Regions from separate parts of the Sphaerisporangium rhizosphaerae genome, predicted to be linked through region 3. Evidence: riboswitches for the same ligand, from Rfam matches in the RefSeq annotation. Region 3 holds a riboswitch; each other region holds the start of a gene.
What was found. Region 3 has a riboswitch for thiamine pyrophosphate ahead of tenA (thiaminase II). Riboswitches for the same ligand answer to the same signal wherever they lie in the genome.

Region 1 (7,620 bases), on a different contig from region 3:
AGCCCCGCCTCGGAGATCTTCGCCTGCGCGTCGCCCTGGGAGAGGTTCAGCACGTTCGGCACGGCGATCTTGACCGGACCGGAGGAGGGGATGAGCGTGATGACCGCGTCGTTGAGGACGTCCTTGCCCGGCTCGGGATCGGTGCGCAGCACCTTGTCCTCGGCGAGCTTGTCGTCGTGCTCGGCCGGGCCGATCTTGACCGCGAAGCCCTGCCTCTCGGCCTTCTCCTTGGCGAGGGTGACGTTGAGGCCGAGCAGGTCGGGGACCTTGGTGTAGCGGCCCTCGGAGAACCACCAGCCGGTGCCGGCGACCGCGCCGATCATGACGACGGCCAGCGCCACGATGAGCCAGACCGGCCGGACGCCGCGGCGTCCGCCGGGCGGGCCCGGCGCCACCGGCGGGGCGGCCAGCATCTCGGTCTGGGAGTGGACGAGAGTGGGATGGGCCGGCGGGACGGCCTCGCGCGGCATCACGCCGGTCTCGCGGAGCATCGAGGGGGACGTCGCGCCGGCGGGCGGGACGTGCGGCCCCGGGTCGCGCGGCAGCGTGCGGTGGGCCTCGACGGCGGCGACCAGCATGGCCGTGGCGTCGGCCGGACGGCGCGCGGGGTCGCGGTCGGTCGCCGAGAGCACCAGCGCGTCCAGCGCCTGCGGCGTGCCCGGGACGACCGCCGAGGGCGCGGGGACCCGGTCGTGGACGTGGCGGTAGGCCACCGACATGGGGCTCTCGCCCTGATAGGGCTGCTGCCCGGTCAGCAGTTCGAACAGCAGCACCCCCGCGGCGTACACGTCGCTGCGCGCGTCGGCCACCCCGGCGGTCACCTGCTCGGGCGACATGTACGCGATGGTGCCGATCATCACGCCGGTCTTGGTCTGGTTGCCCGCCTCGATCGCGCGGGCCAGCCCGAAGTCGACGACCTTGACCCGGCCGTCGTCGGTCAGCAGGACGTTCTCGGGCTTGACGTCCCGGTGCACCATGCCGGCCTGGTGGGCCGCGCCGAGGGCGGCCAGCACCGGGATGAGGATCTCCAGGGCCTCGCGGGCGGGAAGGCGCCCCCGCCGGCGGAGCACGTCGCGCAGGGTGCGCCCGGGGACGTACTCCATCGACAGGTAGACGTTGCCCGCGTCGGTGCCCTGGTCGAAGACGTGCACGACGTTCGGGTGCGACAGGCTGGCGACGGACTTGGCCTCGCCGATGAAGCGGCGGACGAAGTCGGGGTCCTCGGCGAGCGAGGGGTGCATGACCTTCAGGGCGACCGTGCGGTCGAGCCGGACGTCCAGGGCCAGGTAGACAGCGGCCATGCCGCCCCGGGCGATGCGGGATTCGACCCGGTACCGCCCGTCCAGCAGCCGCCCTAGAAGGGGGTCCGCAACCGTCGTGTCCACGGGAGTGAGTTTACGGGCGGTTTGCCGGGGGGAGGGCAAGCACATCCCAAGCCGATGCCGACATGTTCTCCCGTCCCCAAGGGGTCATCGTTGTCACCTGGCACGCGGCTCGATCGCCGGCGAGGAGGCCTCAGCGTACCGCCGCCGGGGGATCCGGCCGGCGAGGCGCGCCATGCGACCTGCCAGAACGGCCTCGCGCATCGCCGACGCCATCAGGCCGGGCCGCTGGGCGCGGGTGACGGCGCTGGCGAGCAGGACCGCGTCGCATCCTAGCTCCATCGCCAGGGCCGCGTCGCTCGCCGTGCCGATGCCGGCGTCCAGGATCACCGGGACGGCCGCCGCCTCGACGATCAGCTCGATGTTGTGCGGGTTGCGGATGCCGAGACCCGAGCCGATCGGGGAGCCCAGGGGCATCACCGCCGCGCACCCCGCCTGCTCCAGCCGCCGCGCGAGCGCCGGGTCGTCCCCGATGTAGGGCAGGACGACGAACCCGTCGGCGACCAGCCGCTCGGCGGCGTCGAAGGTCTCGATGGGATCGGGGAGCAGCGTGCGCTCGTCGTTGATGACCTCCAGCTTCACCCAGTCGGTGCCGAGCGCCTCGCGCGCCAGGCGCGCGGTCAGCACGGCCTCGCCCGCGGTGAAGCAGCCCGCCGTGTTGGGCAGCACCTTGACGCCCCGGCCGCGCAGCACGTCCAGTACCGACCCCCGGGCCGCCGGGTCCAGGCGCCGCATGGCGACCGTGGTGATCTCGGTGGCGGAGGCGGCCAGCGCCTGGTCCAGGACGTCCAGCGAGGGCGCGCCCCCCGTCCCCATGATCAGCCGGGAGGTGAACTTCTCCCCGGCGATGACCAGCGCGTCGCCCGCCTCGTCGAGGTCGTGCCCCGGCGCCGGGTGCGCCCCGATGGGGTCGAGGTCGTCCCCGGGCGCGCTGGTGGCGCCGCTGCGGCCGATGTCGTGTCCCGCCGCGGGGCCGGCGCCGTGGTCAGCCACCTTGCACCGCCGTCAGCACCTCGACGCGGTCGTGCTCGCTGAGCGTGGTGGACTGCCACGCGCCGCGCCGCACCACCTCGTCGTTCACCGCCACCGCGACGCCCGCGCCCGACGAGGTCAGCTCCTGGACCGCCCGGGCGACGGTCGCCCCGGCGGGCAGGTCGCAGGACACACCGTTGATCATCACATTCATCGCCGTTCCGGGGCGCGGGAGGGCCCTGGCCGCCGCCAGGGCGCGCGCCCCGTTCCTCCTTCGTTCATCGGTGGGCCTCGGTGAAGCGCAGAGGGGAGCAGAGCGCCGCGAGAGGGACGAGCCCCGGGTCGGGGTCGCCGGCCACCAGCTCGGCGGTGAGCGGGCACAGCAGGACGCCGCCCCGGTGGTGGCCGGTGGCCAGCACCAGCCCGTCCACGCCGCTCGGGCCGATCACCGGCAGGTTGTCCGGCGTTCCCGGGCGCAGCCCCGCCGCCAGGTCGACCACCTCCAGCTCGGTGATCCCGGGCACCAGCTCGCGGGCGTCGCGCAGCAGCTCCCACAGCGCCCCGGCGGTCACCCGGGTGTCGAACCCCATCTCCTCCTGCGTGGCGCCGAGCACGATCTCGCCGTCGCCGCGCGGCACGAGGTAGGCACGCGAACCGTGCACGACGCCGCGCACGCACCGGCCGAGGAACCCCGGAGCGCCGCGCAGCCGCATGATCTGCCCCTTGACCGGGCGCACCGGAGGGAGCACCTCGGGGGGCAGGCCAGGAAGGGAGCCCGACCACGCCCCCGCCGCCAGGACGACCAGCCCGGCGCCGATCGCCGCGCCGCTCGCGCACCGCACCCCCCGCACAGGCCCGTCCGCGGAGAGCAGCCCCGTCACGCGGTCGGCGAACACCGGCACGCCGCGGCGCGCCAGCGCGGCGAGCAGGGCCGCCGTGACGCGGCGGGGATCCACCCAGGCGTCCCCGGCTACCAGGATGCCGCCCCGGACGGAGGGGGCGAGCATCGGCTCGGCACGGCGGCACTCCCGCCCGGTGAGCCGCTGGACGGGCAGCGACAACTTCTCCAGGAAGTCGGCCACCTCGGACAACGCAGCCAGGTCGTCCGCGCCGAAGGCCACGTCGAGCGTGCCCTCGCCGCGGTGGTCGACGTCCACCCCCGACTCCGCCGACAGCTCGGCGGCGAACGCCGGCCAGCGGGACAGCGAGGCCAGGCCGAGCCGCAGCAGGGGCTCCTCGGTGTAGGCGACCTCGCTGACCGGGGCGAGCATCCCCGCCGCCGCGTGCGAGGCGCCCGAGCCGGGCGCGGGATCGACGACGATGACCGAACGCCCGTGCCGGGCGGCGCGCCAGGCGATCGAGAGCCCGATGATGCCGCCGCCCACGACGACCATGTCGGCGTGCCGCGCGGCGTCGGCTGGGGGCGCGTTCGACACCTGCATCTGAGTCCGCTCCCTTCGCCGGCATGACCCGGATCAGGTTCGTGGCGGTCGAGGGCCCTCAGCCCTCCTCTCAGCCCGGTTTCGCCGGACTCCCGCGCGTGGTGGACCCAGCCTATTCCCGTCCCGGCGCGGCCGGGGACGGCGGGAGAGGCGGTCTGTTTCCGCCCTGGTACGGCATCGCCACCCGCTTGAGTGGTCTCATCACTGCCCGTAGGGGACAGTGAGCCAATTTGTTACCAAATCGCCGTTGGCGGGTTACCGTCCTGGCCGCTTAGGGTCAGGTTGTGAATCATGTCGTGGTGGTGGGGGCCGGACTGGCCGGCGTGCGCAGTGTCGAGGCGCTACGGGCGCGCGGATACCGAGGGCGCGTCACTCTGATCGGCGAGGAGGCCCATCGGCCGTACGACCGGCCTCCGCTGTCCAAGGCCGTGCTGCTGGGCGAGCTGGACTCGACGGTCGTCGACTCCGATCTCGGCGCGCTGGACGTCGATCTGCGCACCAACGTCTCCGCCAAGGGGCTTCGCGAGGGCGCCCTGGAGACCACCGAGGGCGAACTGGAGTACGACGGCCTGGTCATCGCCACCGGCGCCACCCCCGTCCGGCTGCGCGGCGAGGGCGCCCAGCACGTGCTGCGCACCATCGACGACTCCCTGGCCCTGCGCGCCGCGCTCGTGCCCGAGTGCCGCGTCGCGATCGTCGGCGCCGGGTGGATCGGCGCCGAGGTCGCCACCGCGGCCCGCCGCGCCGGCTGCGAGGTGACCGTCGTCGAGGCCGCCGAGTCGCCGCTGGCCGTGGCCCTCGGGCCCGAGGTCGGCGCCCGCACCGCCTCCTGGTACGCCGAGGCGGGCATCGACCTGCGACTCGGCACGATGGTCGGCTCGATCGACCCCGGCGGGCTGACCATGATGGACGGCTCGTGGATCCCGGCCGACGTCGTGGTAACCGGCGTCGGCGTGCGCCCGAACGTCGCCTGGCTGGCCGGCTCGGACGTCGAGATCGACAACGGCGTCCTGGTCGACGAGCACCTGCGCACCTCCATGGAGGGCGTCGTCGCGGCCGGAGACTGCGCCAACTGGTGGTCGCGGCGCTTCGGGCGGCGCATGCGCGTCGAGCACTGGGACACCGCCCTGAACGCCCCCGAGACCGCGGTGGCCACCCTGCTCGGCCAGTCCGCCGTGTACGACCCGGTGCCCTATTTCTGGTCCGAGCAGTTCGGCCGCATGGTGCAGTACGCCGGCCACCATGACGGGGGCCGGCTGGTGCTGCGCGGCGACCCCGAGACCGACCGCAAGTGGGCGGCGTGCTGGTTCACCGCGGACGACCGGCTGGCCGCCATCCTCACCGTCGACCGTCCCCGTGACCTGGTCCAGGGCCGCCGCATCGTCGAGGGCGGGCAAAGAGTCGACGTTGATCGGGCGATCGACCCCTCGATACCCTTGCGCGACTGCTTGTGACCCCCTGCGGGGTGTTTGAGAAGAGGCGCGACGTGGTAGTTGTGGTTCCGTGACGCTTTCTGTTGCACAGATCGACCGCGAGACTGATCAAATGGTGGGGGAGTGGCTCCCCCTCACGGAAGTGGGCAGGCGGCTCGGGCTCAGCACCGGGCGCGCCAAGCAGCTTCTGAAGGACAAGAAGCTCATCGGCGTCCGCCGCGGCGGCCCAGAGCCCGAGGTCCCCGCGAAGTTCATCGCGGGCGACGACGTGGTGAAGGGCCTGCCGGGCACCCTCACCGTGCTGTCCGACTCCGGCTACGACGACGTCGAGGCCCTGCGGTGGCTGTTCACCGCCGACGACTCCCTGCCGGGAGCCCCCATCGACGCGATCGTCGCCGGTCGGCACACCGAGGTGAAAAGGCGTGCCCAGGCGCTCGCTTTCTGACGCCAGGCTCTACCTCTGCACCGACGGGCGCCGCCGCCAAGGCGATCTCGACCAGTTCCTGGACGCCGTCCTCGCCTCGGGCGTGGACATCGTCCAACTGCGCGAGAAGGGTCTGGAGGCCCGCGAGGAGCTCGCGCTGCTGGAGGTGTTCCGCGCGGCCTGCGACAGGCACGGGGCGTTGCTGGCCGTCAACGACCGGGCCGACATCGCCTACGCCGCGCGCCCCGACGTGCTGCACCTCGGCCAGGACGACCTGCCCGTGGCGGTCGCGCGCGACATCCTCGGCCCGGACGTCCTGATCGGCCGCTCGACCCACAGCGACGCCGAGGCCTCCGCCGCGGCGGTCGAGGAGGGTGTCGACTACTTCTGCTGCGGGCCGATCTGGCCGACGCCCACCAAACCGGGACGTTTCGCTCCGGGCCCCGGGCTGCTGAAGCACGCCGCGGCCCTGGCGGCCGATCGGCCGTGGTTCGGCATCGGCGGCATCGACCTCGGCACGCTGGACGAGGTCATGTCGTACGGGGTCACCCGGGTCGTGGTGGTGCGCGCCATCACCGAGGCGGAGGACCCCGGAGCCGCCGCCGCCGAGTTCGCCCGCCGCCTCACGCCCGGCTGACCCCTGGCGGGGCCGTCGTCAGCTGCGGCGGGCCGTCGCGGCCACGGCGAGCTCGTGCAGGGCCTCGCGCGCCTCGCCGGTGATCGGCGCGCGCCCCAGGGACGTCAGCGCGTCGTCCAGATAGCGCTTGATCATCTCTTCGCTCGCCGCCAGGGCGCCGGTGTCCTCGATGATCGCGCGCAGCCGCTCGACGCCGTCCTGCTCCAGCTTGGGGTCGCCGAGCAGCAGGCGCACGTCGGCGGCCTGCTCGGGCGTCGCCTCCGACAGCGTGCGCGCGATCAGCATCGTGCGCTTGCCCTCCCGAAGGTCGTCGCCGGCGGGCTTGCCGGTCTCGGCGGGGTCGCCGAACACGCCGAGCACGTCGTCGCGGAGCTGGAAGGCGATGCCGACCTTCTGCCCGTAGTCGACGCACAGCCGGTCGATCCACGGCTCGGGCGCCCGCGCGGCCATCAGCAGCCCGAGGCGCAGCGGCTGCTCGACCGAGTACTTGCCGCTCTTGTGCAGCGCGACCCGCAGCGCGCTGTCGAAGGTGCTGCGGCCGTGCGCCTGCTCCAGCAGGTCCAGGTACTGCCCGCACATCAGCTCGGTGCGCATCAGGTCGTGCACCGGCTCGGCGGCGGCCAGCGCCTCGGCCGGCAGCCCGCTCGTCCGCCACATCTCGCCCGACCACACCAGCAACAGGCTTCCCAGCAGGACCGCGGCGCCCTCGCCGAACTGCTCCGCCGACCCCTGCCACTCCGAGTCCTCGTGCAGCGACTGGAACCGCCGGTGCGCCGACGGACGGCCCCGGCGCATGTCGCTGGCGTCCATCACGTCGTCGTGGATGAGCGCGCTGGCCTGCAGGAGCTCCAGCGAGGCGGCGGCGGTGAAGATGGCGGCGTCCTCGCCTCCGCCTGCGCCGCGCCAGCCCCAGTAGCAGAAGGCCGGGCGCAGCCGCTTGCCGCCGGCGAGGAAGTCCTCGGCGGCCACGAGAAGCGGGCTCAGCTCCGGGCCGCTGACCAGGGGGCGCTGCCGGTCGACGAACGCCCTCAGGCGCTGGTCCACCTCGGAACGGAACGCGTCCGACAGGGCGAAGGAAGTGGTCATGCTTTGAGATTAACGGCCGTACAACGGGCCGCCGCTTCGCCTCCCCTTGTGTGACCCACGCCATGGACCGGCGGTGGCACGCCCGGGGTACTCCGCTGAGCTGCCGACACCGGTCCGCGGCACCGGAAGGGAACCCGACACGCGAGCGATGATCGGTGTGGGGCTGTGGCACGCGCCGCACGCTCTGTGCGATGCCCGTCGCTCGCCGCCCCGTGCGACGCCCGACGGTCGAACGTCTGTGCGA
Region 2 (7,620 bases), on a different contig from region 3:
ACCGGCGCGATCCCCGACTTCGACCGCACCCAGCGCCAGCGGCAGTTCTTCTCGGCCGTGGTCAAGAAGGCCGCGAGCCCCGGCGTGCTGGTCAACCCCTTCCGATCGGTGCCGCTGGCGATGGCCGCCACCGACTCGGTCGCCGTCGACGGCGGCACGGGCACCTTCGACCTGCTGTCGCTCGGGATGGCCATGAGCGGCGACCCGGTCGCCACCGCCGTCCCCATCGGCTCGCTGCCCACCATCAACGGCGCCGCGGTCGTCAAGTGGGACACCCAGCGCGCGCTGCGGCTGTTCGGCTCCCTGGCCGAGGACAAGCCGGTGCCCAAGGACGTGCTCACCAAGTAGGCCCGCGGTCAGCGGCCGCGCGCACCCGCCGGCCGCTCACCGGGCGGACCCTCGGTCAGCGGTTAGTGTGATGGCATGCCCGAGCTTCCCGAGGTGGAGTCGCTCGCCGAGTTCCTGCGCGAGCGGGCCGTCGGCCGCGTGGTCGCCGGTGTGGACGTGGTGGCCTTCCAGGCCCTGAAGACCGTGCGGCCGCCGGTCACCTCGCTCGGCGGCCTGGCGGTGACCGCCGTGGCCCGCCACGGCAAGTTCCTCGACCTCGACTGCGACGGGCTGCACTTCGTCACCCACCTGGCCCGCGGCGGCTGGCTGCGCTGGCGGGAGGACCTGTCGGGAGCCAGGCCGGTGCGTCCGGGCAAGGGGCCGCTGGCCGTGCGGCTGCGGTTCGCCCCCGACGACGACGGCCGGGCGCCGGGCTTCGAGCTCACCGAGGCCGGCACCCAGAAGCGCCTGGCCCTCTACGTCGTCACCGACCCGGTCGAGGTGCCCGGCATCGCGAGCCTCGGCCCCGATCCGCTGGCGCCCGGCTTCACCCCCGACGTGCTCAAGGGCATCGTGAGCGGCAGTCGCACGCAGATCAAGGGGCTGCTGCGCGACCAGAAGATCATCGCGGGCATCGGCAACGCCTACTCCGACGAGGTGCTGCACGCGGCCAAGATGTCCCCGTTCAAGATCGCCGACTCGCTGAGCGACACCGCGGTCGCCGACCTGCACGAGGCGATCGTCACCACCCTGCGCGAGGCCGTCGAGCGGTCGCGCGGTCTGGCCGCCAAGGACCTCAAGACCGAGAAGAAGTCCGGCCTGCGGGTCCACGGGCGCGCCGGAGAGCCGTGCGAGGTGTGCGGGGACACGATCAGGGAGGTCTCCTTCGCCGACTCCTCCCTGCAGTACTGCCCGACCTGCCAGACCGGCGGCAAGCCGCTGGCCGACCGCAGGATGTCCCGGCTGCTCAAGTGAGGCGGCCTCGGCTCGTCCGGCGGGCCCGCTCGCCCCGGGGCCGTTCCCGCCGCGCGAGTGATGGTCCCAGGTGGCCGGCCGCGCGGTGGCTCTGAGGTGTTTTGCGGTGCTTCGCCGGTGCGCGAAGGGAAAACTTCCCGGCGTCACGGCGCGACAACCCTCCGTTAGCGGGCGGAAGGCTCGCGAAGCGGGGACAATGGTCGGCATGACCGTCCCAGAGATCCAGGCCGGGGCCGTGCCCGACGACGCCTACCTGCTCGACGTGCGCGAGCCCGACGAGTGGCAGGCGGGCCACGCCCCGACGGCCGTCCACATACCGCTCGGCACGCTGCAGCAGCGGGTCGAGGAGATCCCCGCCGGAGTCCCGGTGTACGTCGTGTGCCGCGTCGGCGGCCGGTCCGCCCAGGCCACGGCCTGGCTCAACCACGTGGGCCGTGAGGCCGTCAACGTCGGGGGCGGCATGCACTCGTGGGAGGCGGCCGGGCGTCCCATGGTCGCCGAGAACGGGGGGCAGCCCTACGTCGCCTGACGGCCGGATGTAATAATCGCGCAAAATACATAGCGCGGGAGCTCGGGCGTCACCGGGCTGAGAGGGCGGTTCCCAGCGAAGGCTGGGCGCGCCGCCGACCGCCGGAACCTGTCCGGGTAATGCCGGCGTAGGGAGCGTGCGATGACGTCCGCCGTCGATGAAGTCCCCCTGACCCTCGGCGAGGCCCCTCCGAAGACCCTCGGATTCCTCGACCAGGGCGCCTTCTGGGCCAACCTCGGGGTGAGCCTGCTCGGCTTCTCCGGCGCCCTGTACCTTCTCGACCCGCTGGGCGGCGCGCCGCTGAGCATGGTCGCGGCCGTGCTGGCCGCCGTGGTGGGCAGCCTGGTCGGCACCGTCATGGTGGGCCTGGCGGCCATCCCCGGCGCCCGCACGGGCGCGCCCGCGATGGTGCTGCTGCGCGGGCTGTTCGGGGCCCGGCTGTCGTACCTGCCGACCGTGCTGAACATCGTCCAGATGCTCGGCTGGGGGGCCTTCGAGCTGTGGGTGATCGCCAACGGGGCACAGGCCGTCTTCGGCGACTCCGTGCCGTACGCGGTCTGGGTGCTGGCCGCCGGGGCGTTGACGATCGCCCTGACCCTCCGCCCGCTGGGCGCCATCCGCCTCCTGCGCCGCTTCGTGACGGCCGCCGTGGTCGTCGCGATGGTGTGGCTCGCGGTGGCGCTGCTGCGCGAGGCGCCGCACCTGGGCGGCGGGAGCTGGAACGCGTTCGCCCCCGCCGTGGACTACGTGATCGCGCTGTCGGTCTCCTGGGTCCCGGTCGCGGCGGACTACGCCCGGCACTCGCGGTCCGGGCGGGCGGCGTTCGCCGGGGTGGTCACCGGCTACACGATCGCCCAGGTGGCGTGCCTGGTGCTCGGCATCGTCGCCCTCGCCCTGGTCGGCAACGACCCTGACCGGGTCTGGAACGCGTTCGTCGCGGTGCCGCTCGGCGCGCTGTTCTTCGGCGTCCTGGTGCTGCGGGAGGCCGACCAGTCGTTCGCCAACGTCTACTCCACGGCCATGTCCCTGCAGAACCTGCTGCCCCGGGTCGACCGGCGGGTCTTCTCGGTCGGAGTGGGCGTGCTGACGACCGGCGTCGCGCTGTTCGCCAACGTCAACTCCTACGGGGCCTTCCTCGGGGTGATCGGCGCGGTGTTCGTCCCGATGTTCGCCGTGCTCGTGGTCGACTACTTCGTGCTGGGCGGGGCCGCGCGGTGGGACACCTCGCAGGACGCGCCCTCGCGCTGGGCGATGCTCGTTCCCTGGCTGCTCGGCTTCGTGGCGTACTGGGTGTTCACCGGAGCGGCCACGCTGGAGTGGTGGGACGAGCGCTGGGCGGCGCTTCGCGAGCTGATCGGGTTCGAGCGGCAGCCGTGGATGAGCGCGGCGCTGGCCGCGTTCGTCGTCTCGGCGCTGGCGACGCTGCTGGTGGGCCTGCTGAGGCGGCGCGCCCGCGCCTAGTCCGCCGCGGCCTCCAGGCGCAGCAGGGCCTCCTTGGCGGCGGGGCCGCCGGCGTAACCTCCCGGCCGTCCCGGCGCCTCCAGCGCCCGGTGGCAGGGGACGATGACGCACACCGGGTTGGCCGTCAGGGCGTTGCCGATCGCGCGCAGCGCCTGCGGACGCCCGATGCGCTCGGCGATCTCGGGGTAGGTCGTCACGCGGCCGTAGGGCACGGCCATCGTCATCTGCAGCACCGTGCGGGCGAAGGGCGTGGCCAGCCGCAGGTCGACCGGAACGGTGAACGCGCGCAGCCTGCCGGAGAAGTAGGCGTCCAGCTCGCGCCGGACCGGGTCCAGGCGCCGCGGGTCGGGGCCGATGAACGTCCCGATCTCGCGGGAGACGCGGGCGAAGATGACGTGCTCGTTCTCGTAGCTGCACGCGACCACGCCGCGCGCGGTGACGGCGAGCGCGAGCGCCCCGACCGGCGTGTCGGTGGTGCCGAAGGCCACCTCGGGCGGGGTCTCGCCCACATAGCCGGGAGCGGTCACCCGCACCAGGGCCTCGAGATCCCCTGTCGTCATGGCCGTACCCCTCTCGCCTACCGGCAGCGTATCGGAGGGAGCCCTGCTCCCGGCCGTGCCGGAGGGAGTGGCGCCCATGTCATCGGCCGCTGCGCCGAATGCGATGATTCGCACATCGAAAGTGCCAAGGCGCGGGGGCAAAAACGGGCACGATGGGGGTCATGAGTGACGACAGGGGAGAGAACCTCGATGACGGCTTTGCCCGCGCTGTCATCGCGAGCTCGCCCAATGCCGTCGTAACCCTCGATCGTGATCTTACCGTACTGATCTGGAACCCTGCGGCGGAGCGCCTGTTCGGCTGGTCCGCGGCCGAGATGACCGGGCGCCGGGCGCCGCTCGTGCCCGACGAGCTGGTGGCCGAGCACAACGCGGTGCTGGAACGGGTGCGCACCGGCGGCCCGGTCTCCCTGCGCACCAAACGCCTGCGCTGCGACGGCTCACTGCTGGACGTGGGCGTGGACATCAGTGCGCTGCGGTCGGAGGCCGGCGCGCTGCTCGGGTACGTGAGCGTCTACCACCCGGCGGAGAACGACGCGGTCGCCCGCGAGCGGGCCGCCCGCCGCGCGCGCCTCGTGCGGCGGCTCACCGACGTGGTGGGCGACATCAACGCCGAGCTGGAGCTGGAGCCGGTCCTGGACCGCATCGCCGCGAGCCTCACCGAGCTGACCGGGGCCGACGCGGGCGGCTTCGTGCTGATCGAGGACGAGCGGCTGCGGCTGGTGAGCACCCACGGCCTGCCGGAGCGCGTGAAGGGCGCGACCGCCGACCTGCACAGCAGCCTGGTCGGCAAGCTGCTGCGCACCGGCAAGACGGTGCTGCTGGAGACCGGCGACCAGGCGGTGCTGGACGAGCTGATCTGGTCGGAGCTGCCCGGCCTGCACACCATCGCGCTCGGCGTGGCGGCGGTCGGCGGCCGGCCCTACGGGGCCCTGTACGCGCTGTTCGCCGAGCACAAGGCCGGCCACATCGAGCTGGAGCTGCTGGAGCTCCTCGCCGGGCACGCCGGCATCGCGCTCGCCAACGCCATGGCCTACCAGGACGCGGTGCGGCAGCGGGCGCACGAGCGCGCCGTCGTCGACGCCAGCGCGGACGGCATCGCCGTGCTCGACGGGGGCGGTCGGGTCACCCAGTGGAACCCCGCCGCGGAGGAGCTGACCGGCCTGGCGGCGGCGGAGGTGATCGGCGTCCACCCGCCGTTCCCGCTGCCCGGGCCCGGCGAGAAGCTCACCACTCAGCTCCCCTCCGGCCGCTGGCTGGACGTGGTCAGCGCCGGGATCGGCGAGACCGCCGAGGTCGTCGTGGACTTCCGCGACGTGACGCTGGCCAAGGAGCTCGAGGAGGCCAAGGACCTGTTCCTGGCCACCACCAGCCACGAGCTGCGCACTCCGATCACGGTCGTCCAGGGCTTCGCCAGCACCCTGGACGCGCGGTGGGACAAGCTGTCGGACGTCGAGCGGCGCTCGGCCGTGCGCACCATCGCCGAGCGGGCGCGCGACCTCGGCCGGCTCATGGACCATCTGCTCCTCGGCGCGCGGGCGGGCGGGGAGAAGTTCAAGATCAGGCTGGAGAGCTTCGACCTGGGCGAGCGCGTGCGCGCGGCGACGCTGGGCATGCCGGTGCTGTCCGACCGGCACCACGTGGAGGTGGACATCCCGGGCGACCTGCCGCTGGTCGACGGGGACGCCCTGGCCACCGACATCCTGCTCGGCCAGTTGCTGGAGAACGCCTTCAAGTACTCGCCGGACGGCGGCCTGATCAGGGTGCTGGCCTGGCCGGAGGACGGCCGCGTCGTCCTGGCCGTCGACGACGAGGGCGTCGGCATCGCGCCGGAGGACCGCGAGCGGGTCTTCGAGCGGTTCGTCCAGGCCGACAGCGGCGACCGCCGGCGTTTCGGCGGCGTGGGGCTCGGGCTTTACATCGCGCGCACCCTCGCCCGTGCGCAGGGCGGCGAGGTGACCGCGCACGCGCGTCCCGGCGGCGGCACCCGAATGCGATTCGTTTTGAGCATCGCCGACGCCTATATCGGATCCGACACACCGAAGCGGTAACGAGCTGGTCACAGATGGCCGCGCCTATTGTCGAATCTGCACAAGCAATGATCGCCGCGCGGTTTCCAGAACCATCGAACGGGGCATTTCGGTCGTACTGGGATGTGTTTTCCTCAGGGGGAAATGCAGGAGAACGGGGAAGTGAGGGCGTCGTGCTGTTGCCGTATGCGCCGACCAGCGTCGCCGTCGCACGCCAGCGTCTCAGCGCCGATCTCGAGGCATGCGGGGTGTTCGCCACCGCCATAGAGGACGCCGTCCTGGTGGTGAGCGAGTTGCTGAGCAATGCGTTGCGTCACGCCCACCCCCTCCCATCAGGCCAGATCATGGCCACCTGGGAGTGGGCGGAGGACCACCTCGAGGTCACGGTGAGTGACGGGGGAGCGGCCACGGAGCCCCGCGCGGGCCGGCCGGCCCTGTCCTCACTGGGCGGCCGGGGGCTCGGCATCGTCGAGTTCCTCGCCGAGCGCTGGGGGGTGCGTCACGACGAAGACGTGACCACGGTGTGGGCGGTCATCCACGCCCCGGTCGCTGTCCTTAATTCGCAAGTTCGGACGCCCGAAATAGGGGCCCTACGCGAGTGCGGCTAGACGCTCCCTGCTTACAGGGCATGACATGCAGCGTGGGCCTCCCCGGCCGCTGCCGAGTTCGCTGCCCGCAATTCGGATGACCTTCACACCCGCGGCCTCCAGGCGGGCGTTGGTCTCCACGTTGCGCTCGTAGGCCACCGCCACCCGTGGCGCCAGCGCCAGAGTGTTGTTGCCGTCGTCCCACTGCTCGCGCTCCGCGGTCACCGGGTCCAGCCCGGTGTCGATCACCTTCACCCGTTCGACCCCCATGGCCTGCGCGGCCGCCTCCAGGAACGGCCGGGGCTCGAAGACGCGCAGCTCACCGCCCTCCGCCGAGGTCACGGTGTAGGCCTGCAGCGAGTAGGCGACCGGCGGGTACATGACCACGGTGTCCAAATCCACCATCGTGCAGATGGTGTCCAGGTGCATGGTGGCCCGCTGCTGGGCGATCGGCACCGCGAGGACGGTGTGCGCCAGCCCCGCGGCGAAGACCCGCCGGCACAGCCGCTCCACCCCGGCCGGAGTGGTGCGCTCGCCGGTGCCCACGGCGAGGACCCCGGGCGCCATCAGCAGCACGTCCCCGCCCTCCACGTGCTCCAGCCACGGCTCGTACAGGTGGCCGGTGCCGGAGAACCTCGGGTGGTAGGTGTAGATCAACCGGGTGAGCAGGCTCTCGCGGGTGCGGGCGGGCATGGCCAGGCTCGTCACGGCCACCCGGTCGCCGATCCACACGCTGGAGTCCCTGGTGAACAGCAGGTTCGGCAACGGGTCGATCACGAAGTCGTGGCGGTCCATCAGCTCGTACACAAGACCCCGGCCGGTCTTCAGCTCCTCGCGGGCCAGGCCCGCGATCAGAGTCTGGGTCAGGTCCTCGGGGTGCAGCTCAGAAAGGTGGCGGCGCGCCAGCTCGGCGAGCCGGTCGCCGAGCTGGCGCTCCTGGAGGACCGCGCCGATGATCTCCTCACGCCCGGCGTCGTACTCCAGCGTGTCCTGGAGCAGCTCGGTGAGGTAGAGCACCTCGACGCCGTGGTCGCGCAGCGCCTGGGCGAAGGCGTCGTGCTCCTCCTGGGCCCTGCCGACCCATGGGATGCCGTCGAAGAGCAGCTTGTCGCTGTTGCGGGGGGTCAGCCGCTTGAGCTCGGCGCCGGGACGGT
Region 3 (7,620 bases):
TTCTGGTGCAGGTCCCTGCGCCGTCCGCGGTGGTGGGGGAATGCCCGATGCAGGGCGGTGCGCCAAAGACGCTGGTCGTAGCGATTGCCACTGCCCAGCAGGCCGACCCAGAACCCGAACGGCAGCTCATTGACGATCTCCTGCGGGGTGGCTGGGATGGACTGCCGGCGCAGCTGGCCACGCGCATCAGCGATTTTTTGCCGAGCACCGAAGTGCAGATCGGCGCCCGGGGCGTCCCACCAGTCAGCCTGCCCGAACAGCCGGCGCAGCTGCTGGTCGATGACGCTCCGCAGCGCGAGCTCCAAATGCTGCAGCGGCCCGTACAGCCCGCTAGCGATCTCGGTGTTCCAGCAGAACAATCGCAGCGCCGCCACGGTGTCGCCGCCGCACACCGCGACGTACTCACCGAGACGCGCCTGTGAGAGTACTCCGCGCAACCGCAGGGCCTCGGCGTGATCCACCTGACGTCGAACCTTTCAGATGTCGATGTGCTAACGTCGACCGCATAAGCCCCGGATCTGCCTCTGCATCGCACGCAGCCGGGGCACAGCCATTTTCAATGGCCCCGATCTCACCACGAAGTCGGTACTGATGCAGGCAGTTCGACTCCCAAGACACCACCGCGCCGCACTGACCGGCGGAGGTGCGAGCCGTGATCAGCTCCGGACGACCGGCCTGGAGTCCTGCCTCGCCCATGCTTCACCCCCTGATCCTTCCCGTCATCGCACGCCAATGACCAAGTGTGACGCAACGAACACAACAGGTGATGAGACGAAGGCGGAACGACCTGCGAACGACCGATCGGCGTGAGGCGAGCGTGTCCCGGCGGAACGCCGCACCGGCCGCCCTTCATCCATCCCTCGCGACGAGGTTTTCTGCTGCTCCCGGACCACGTACGAACGGAGCGCACTATGCGACCAGGTGACGATGTCGTTCCAGAGTTGCACCTCGCCGCGAGGTATGCGGCGCACGCAACCAGCGGCGAGCACGGCGCGGCGCGCATCCGGCTCGTCGAAGTCCTCCCGCCCGGCGCGGCGGGGCGCCGCGCCAGAGCCGTGCTGCGTCATCTGCTCGAAGAGGCGGGAGCGGCACCGGAGGCGGTCGCCGTGGAGAACTGCACAGAATCCTCGCGCACGGGACATGGATGTTCGGCGACGCCTACACGTTGACGGTCAGCGATCGGGACCTGGACATGGTGCTGGCACGCCATCTCAAGGAGATGGGTCGTGGGCCGGAGGACGGCAGGAACCTGGATTTCCTGCTGGGGAGGGCTCATCGGGGAAGTTCGGGGTGAGAGCACCTTGTCGTCGAGCTCAAGGCTCCTGGGGTCAAGAGCGGGCAGCGTGAAGTAGCGCAGATCAAGAGCTACGCTCAGGCAGTGGCCGGTGACCCGCAGTGCCGTGACGCTCAAGTCTCCTGTGACTTCTGGGTGGTCTCCACGGAGATGGACGACGTCGTGCGACGGGACGCCGCAGCGCCCAACCGCCCGCCCAGCTGTATCGCCGAGCGGGAAGGCGGCGTCCGCATATGGGCGCGCACCTGGAGCGAGATCATTGACGATTGCGAGAAACGCCTCCACTTCTACCGCGAACGGCTGAACCACGACTCAACAGCAGCCACATCGCGGCGCAGATGAGATCGCCCGCCAGCAGTGCCGTGACCCAGCCGGGAGACAGACCCGCGCGAGGGGCGAGGTACATCAGCACCGCCGGGGCGAGGAGCAGCAGCAGTGCCGCGACGGCGACGCATCCGAGCATGGTGATCGCGCCGCGGGTCGCGGGGGCGGGCACGCGGGCGTGCAACTCGCCCTGCAACTCGCCTCGGAACGGCCGGGCGGTGATGACCAGCCGCGCCAGGGCGGCGGGTGGATCCTCCAGCGGGGCGGCGGTCACCGGTACGGCAGCCGTCACTGGCGCGGCGGTCCCCGGCGCGGGGGTCAGGGGGTGGTCGGGGGGCATCGGTGCGGGCTCCGTGGACGTCGGGGCGGCGGGGCCTGGCTCATGAGGCCTTACCGCCGGCGGTGTGGTCGTCGGACCAGAACTCGATCAGTTCCTCGGCGGTGAGCTGCTGTGGCGGACGCGCGGGAGGAGTGCGGCCCGTGCGGACGGCCCAGGTGGTGACCAACAACCCGAGGAGCTCGGCGTCCAGCCGTGCCTGGCGAGACTGCGGCGTCGCGCGGCGCGGGGGCTCGGCACCCGCGCGGGCCGTACGGGTGGCGCGGGTGACGGTGGCGTAGGACAGCATCGACTTCTCTCTCTCGGGGTGAAGGGGTGCCGAACCAACGATGGAGGACGCCGCGCGGGGCCACGACCGACCCAAACATCTCCGGACGACTCCGGAGCCTATGGCCCGGGACCGACGTTTCCCGGCTCCTCGCCCACCGTCGCCGGGATGTCTTCCGCCGGGACCATCCCGACCTATCCGGATCCATCCGGATTTGTTCGGTGGCCTGCGGATTCTCTCGATGGAACGTCCGGCCTCACGTCCGGACAAGGTGGAATTCAGGTTCCGCCGTCAGATTGCCCTGGTTGGTGCAACCATGACTCCATTACCTGACGTAGATCGTCGATCACTCATTCGGCGGAGGGCATGACTGGACATCACCCCGGCGTGGCGGCCTTCATCGGCCGGCTGAACGACCTGCGGGAACTGGCCGGCATGCCGTCCCTCGCCGAACTACGCAGGCTGTCTCACGCGCCCGCCGAGGATGGCCGGCGGTCGAGAGAGCTGGCCGAGAGCACCACACACGACATCCTCACTGGAAAGCGCAACGGGTTGCCCTCCTGGCCGTGGGTGGCCTCGTTCGTGAGCGCCTGCCACCGGGCCGCGGCGGACACAGGGCTGGACGTCACGGCCTTCGGCGGCCTCGCCGACTGGCACTCCCGCTGGTGCGCCGCACGCCCTTCCCTCTCCACCGGCGCCGAGCCGTCTCCGTCCCCCGCTCCGGCAGGCCCACCTGCCGCGACCTCCCTCACCGAGTTTCCGGGCGCCTTCGCCCCAGCGGGGTTTCCCGCCGCACCGGCCATCGAGCCGCCGCTCGGACCGTCCCGCTTCCCACCCGTCCAGAACGAGCCCTTCGCAGTGCCCGGGTGGCCACCTGACCTCGTCGCCCACGCCCCTGCCCCAGTGTTCGAGTGGCCATACCCCGCTGGGCATGTGGAGAGCCCTCCGCCTGCCCCCCTCCACGCGGAGCCCTTCCCGGTACCCGGATGGCCGCCAGACCCTGTTGCCCATGTGGAGAGCCGCCCACCGGCACCCGTCCACACCGATCCCTCCCCAGCGATCGGATGGCCGCCAGACCCTGTTGCCCATGTGGAGGGCCCTCCACCGGCGCCCCGTAAGGCCGATCCGCCGCTCTCGGTGCCGATGCGGCGCTATCTACGGTGGTTCGGTCGCACCGGTGCCCGGCTGGTCCGGCACGCCGAGGCCGGCGACGCCCAGGCATGCCTGCGCCTGTGGGTCATCACCCTGCTCCACGACCGGCTCGCCGAGGCCCGCGACTGGCTCCACCAGGCCGCGGCGGCCGGAGATGACGAAGCGGTGCGGCTGCGCGCTCACCCGGCTCCGCGCAAGGCGGCGACCGAACTGGCGTACGTCTACGCGACCGCCTACGAGACCGAGGGCAACAAGATCAGCCTCGCCATCTTCTTCTACCAACTCGCCGGGCGCCACGGCCACGCGGAGGCCGCTTTCCAGCTCGCGGCGATCCACGCGGGCCGTGGCCATCAATGGCTGGCCGCCACCTGGTTCAGCCGCGCCGCCGATGCCGGGCATCCGCAGGCGTCCGGCAGGTTCACCGCGATCTCCGGGGCAATCAGCGGCGGCGGCGATCTGGACGACCACACGATGCTGGCCGAGCTCGCGAGGGAGTGGAGGCAGGAGCACTCCCGGTGGGGGGCCTCGACGGTCTAGGCTCGAGCCGAGAGTGGACGCGGGAGTCCGGTGGACCGGGCTGAGAGTGCGGCTGGGTGGCCGCAGACCGCTGGAACCTGTCCGGGTCATGCCGGCGTAGGGAGTTGTGTATATGACGACGTCCGAATCCGTCGTTCCGCAGGCGCGGCCGTACAGCGAGGAGCTGTGGGAGGCCATCGCGCCGACGTACAAGGCCATCCTCGACCACCCGTTCATCAGGGGGCTGGTGGAGGGGACGCTGCCGCGCGCGGCGTTCCGGCACTTCGTCGTGCAGGACTCGCACTACCTGCGGGACTACGCCCGCGCGCTGGCCCTGTGCGCGGCCAAGGCGCCCCGTGAGGAGGACGTGCGGGCCTTCGCGAGCGACGCGGTGGGGGCCATCGCCGCCGAGCAGGAGATGCACGCGGCGTTCATGGCCGACCTCGGCGGGTCTGCCGAGCAGGCCGCAGGGCAGCCGGTCGGGCCGACCACGCGCGCCTACACCAGCTACCTGCTGGCGACCGTGTACGGCGGGTCGTTCCTGGACGGGCTCGCGGCGGTGCTGCCCTGTTACTGGATCTACGCCCGGGTGGGCGAGGCGCTGCTGGAAGAGTCCTCACCCGACCCCCTGTACCGCCGGTGGATCGCCGCCTACGGGGACGAGACCTTTCAAAGCGTGGTGCGCCGGGTGGTCTCCCTCGCCGACCACGCGGGCGCCGAGGCGACCGGCGGCCAGCGCGCCCGCGCACTGGAGCACTTCGTCACCACCTCGCGCTACGAGTGGATGTTCTGGGACGCCGCCTGGCGCCAGGAATCCTGGCCCGTCTGACCGGGCGCGACACGTGCCGAACGAGACGGGGTGCGGTCCGGACGGGCGAGGGCGGGGTCAGCCCCGGGTCCAGATCCAGGCGTGACCGTCCTCGTCGTAGTCCGGTTCGCCGCCGACGGCGAGCACCGGGCCGCCGCCGGGCCCGGCCGCCAGGTCGTACACCGCCGGGCTCGACCGGTGCGGGGTCCGCTCGACGGTCCAGTGTCCGCCCGCGTAGTGCACGATCACGTCGCCGCCGCGTTCACCGCCGATCCAGACGCCGCCGCGCCCGTCGGCCGCGACGGCCGTGAAGGCGGGCAGACGGGAGGCCCGGACGCCGGGGAGACGGGAAGCGGGAACGCCGGGCGCGGTCCACCGCGATCCGTCCCATGTGAACAGGACGTTCTCCGGGGGCTCGCCCGGCCGGTTCGCCCGGCCCACGGCCCACGCCTCGCCTGAGGGACTCACCGCCACGCCGGTCAGGCGGCCCTGCTGCGCGGCCGGCGCGGCGGGCAGCGGGGCGGCGGCCCAGCGCTCGCCGTCCCAGCGCGTGATCGCGGGATGCCCGCCCGCCGCGCCGACCGCCCACACCTCGCGCGGCGACGACGCGGCGAAATCCGCCACCTCCATGCCGCCCGGTGATGCGGTCTCGTGCCAGCCCCCGCCCGCCCAGTGCGCCAGGAAGGGCGTCTCGCCGTCCTCGGTGAGCACCCCGGCCATCCACGCCTCGCGGGCCCCGGTCACCGCCGCCGCCTGCAGGACGCGCCCGCCTGGTCCGGCCGGACCGCCCATGCTCGCCCAGCCGCCGCCCTGCCGGCGCCACGCGCGGGCGTCCCCGGTGAAGATCCACGGCAGGCGGCCACCAGGTGCGGCCGAGACGGCGCGGATCCCGATGTCGCGCACCGGGGCCGCGACCTCGCGCCAGGACCGGCCGTCCCAGTGCCTGATCAGCGTGGCGCCCTCGTCGTGGTGGCCTGCGGCCCAGGCGTCGTCCTCGGCGAGCACCAGGGCGGTGTTCATGGAGCCGCCCCACTCGTGCACACCGGTGGCGACCCACTCGGCCTCGCCCTGGGCGACGGACAGCGGGGTGGTCGGGCCCGCCGCCCCGGTCGGGTCGGGGTCGGGGACATCGGAAGCGCTCGGGCCCGATGTGCCGGCCGAGGACGGTACAGCGCTCGCGGACGGCACGGGAGTGGCCGACGGCGCCGGGGACGTGCGGGCGCCGGGGCGGGCGGTGGAGGCGCACGCGGCCAGGAGCAGACCGATGGTCAACGCCAGAAGCACCGCCGCCGGCGCGCGCCTGCTCATCTGGGGATCGTACGGCCATACGGGGCGCCGGGCGGGGGCCACCGTGATCATCCCCCCGGCGCGAGTCGCCGGAATCGTCGCCGGCGGGTCCGACCGCCGTCACGGCTGCCGTGCCGGCACGCGGCGGGCCGCCCGGAGGTCAGAGCCAGCTGTTGCGGCGGAAGCCGCGGTAGAGGAGGGAGCAGATGACGAGCATGACGCCGATGACGAGGGGGTAGCCCCAGACGGCGTTCAGTTCGGGCATGTGCTTGAAGTTCATGCCGTAGATGCCGGCGATCATCGTGGGCACGGAGACGATGGCCACCCAGGCGGAGATCTTGCGCATGTCCTCGTTCGCCAGGGCGTTGGACCTGGCCAGGGCCGCCTGCAGGATCGAGTTGCACAGCTCGTTGGACGACTCGACCTGCTCGCAGACCCGCGAGAGGTGGTCGACGACGTCGCGGAAGTACTCGCGCATCTCGGAGGGGATCATGCGGCGCTGCGGCAGGGCCCCGAGCGGCGTCTGGAGCGGCGTGACCGCGCGCTTCATCTCGATCATCTCGCGCTTGAGCTGGTAGATGCGGCCGATGTCGCGGGAGCTGACGTCGGCGAAGACGGCGGCCTCGACCTCCTCCAGCTCGGCCTGCATCTGGTCGGCGACCGACAGGTAGCGGTCGACGACGTGGTCGGCGATGGCGTGCAGGACGCCGGAGGGGCCGCGGGAGAGCAGCTTGGGCTTGTCCTCCAGGCGGCCGCGCACGTCCGCGAGCGGGCAGTGCTCGCCGTGGCGCACGGTGACCACGAAGTCGGGGCCGACGAACACCATGATCTCGCCGCTGGCGATGATCTCACTGGAGGCGGTCAGCTGGTCGTGGTCGAGGTAGGCGATGGTCTTCAGCACGACGAACAGCGAGTCGCCGTAACGCTCGACCTTCGGCCGCTGGTGCGCCTTGATGGCGTCCTCCACGGCCAGGGGGTGCAACCCGAAGACCTCGGCCAGCCACTCGACCTCGGGGGCCTCCGGCTCGTGGAGCCCCACCCAGACGTAGGCGCCCCCGGTCTCCGACGCGGCGTTGTGCTCGCGGACCAGACTCACGGCCTCCGGGATGCCGGACACGTGGACACGCTTGCCGGCGATGTACGCGCCGTACTGCACAAGGGAGTCACTCGGCGGAACGCAGCGGCCGTTGAGCGGCTCACGGCGCAGAGAGGTGACCGGCGCCGAGGCGCCGAGCCGCACGTGAGTGGTGCGCTGGTGCAGGTTGATCCGCTGGAAAAGGGTGGACGAGCGCATGGCGGTCCCTTCCCGCCCGACCTCGGGAACCCACACGCGGAAAGCATCAAGGCACGACGAACGTCGCAGAAAAGAACAGGCGTGTGGCTCTCAGTCGGACACCGAATTGGAGTGGTCGGGTTTGCGCACGACGTACGTGCGCGAGCACGTACTGCTGGGATCACCAGATGTCATCCCGATTCCACCTCCAATCTCCCGAGAGACGGCCCAAAGCCGCCCTAACTTACCACAGGCAGGCTTCAGCCCATAGCTTACATCCCCACGGGATTGCTCGATCATGTGGAAGTTCACAAAAGGCCGCCGCCCGGCCTGTGAAGACCGGCCGTTCTTTCCCGGCGGG

Region 1: linked by a shared signal. The riboswitch ahead of thiO (glycine oxidase ThiO) and the one ahead of tenA (thiaminase II) in region 3 are both predicted to bind thiamine pyrophosphate.
Region 2: linked by a shared signal. The riboswitch ahead of ACFQSB_RS16980 (purine-cytosine permease family protein) and the one ahead of tenA (thiaminase II) in region 3 are both predicted to bind thiamine pyrophosphate.

What each region holds. Positions count from the first base shown of each region.
Region 1 is NZ_JBHTCG010000006.1:332,720-340,339, forward strand. Features, by position in the region: gene pknB (Stk1 family PASTA domain-containing Ser/Thr kinase) at 1-1,385, opposite strand, end outside; gene ACFQSB_RS12205 (thiazole synthase) at 1,479-2,198, opposite strand; gene thiS (sulfur carrier protein ThiS) at 2,368-2,568, opposite strand; gene thiO (glycine oxidase ThiO) at 2,633-3,796, opposite strand; TPP riboswitch at 3,790-3,902, opposite strand; gene ACFQSB_RS12220 (NAD(P)/FAD-dependent oxidoreductase) at 4,081-5,250, shown strand; gene ACFQSB_RS12225 (Rv2175c family DNA-binding protein) at 5,342-5,674, shown strand; gene thiE (thiamine phosphate synthase) at 5,652-6,290, shown strand; gene ACFQSB_RS12235 (polyprenyl synthetase family protein) at 6,309-7,376, opposite strand.
Region 2 is NZ_JBHTCG010000010.1:45,603-53,222, forward strand. Features, by position in the region: gene ACFQSB_RS16965 (LCP family protein) at 1-348, shown strand, start outside; gene ACFQSB_RS16970 (Fpg/Nei family DNA glycosylase) at 424-1,302, shown strand; gene ACFQSB_RS16975 (rhodanese-like domain-containing protein) at 1,499-1,831, shown strand; TPP riboswitch at 1,856-1,982, shown strand; gene ACFQSB_RS16980 (purine-cytosine permease family protein) at 1,973-3,292, shown strand; gene ACFQSB_RS16985 (methylated-DNA--[protein]-cysteine S-methyltransferase) at 3,289-3,852, opposite strand; gene ACFQSB_RS16990 (PAS domain S-box protein) at 4,014-5,900, shown strand; gene ACFQSB_RS16995 (ATP-binding protein) at 6,053-6,487, shown strand; gene ACFQSB_RS17000 (arginine deiminase) at 6,470-7,620, opposite strand, start outside.
Region 3 is NZ_JBHTCG010000004.1:106,291-113,910, forward strand. Features, by position in the region: gene ACFQSB_RS07605 (hypothetical protein) at 1-461, opposite strand, end outside; gene ACFQSB_RS07610 (hypothetical protein) at 1,551-1,910, opposite strand; gene ACFQSB_RS07615 (hypothetical protein) at 1,999-2,244, opposite strand; gene ACFQSB_RS07620 (SEL1-like repeat protein) at 3,367-3,912, shown strand; TPP riboswitch at 3,922-4,032, shown strand; gene tenA (thiaminase II) at 4,025-4,720, shown strand; gene ACFQSB_RS07630 (hypothetical protein) at 4,778-6,007, opposite strand; gene corA (magnesium/cobalt transporter CorA) at 6,147-7,280, opposite strand.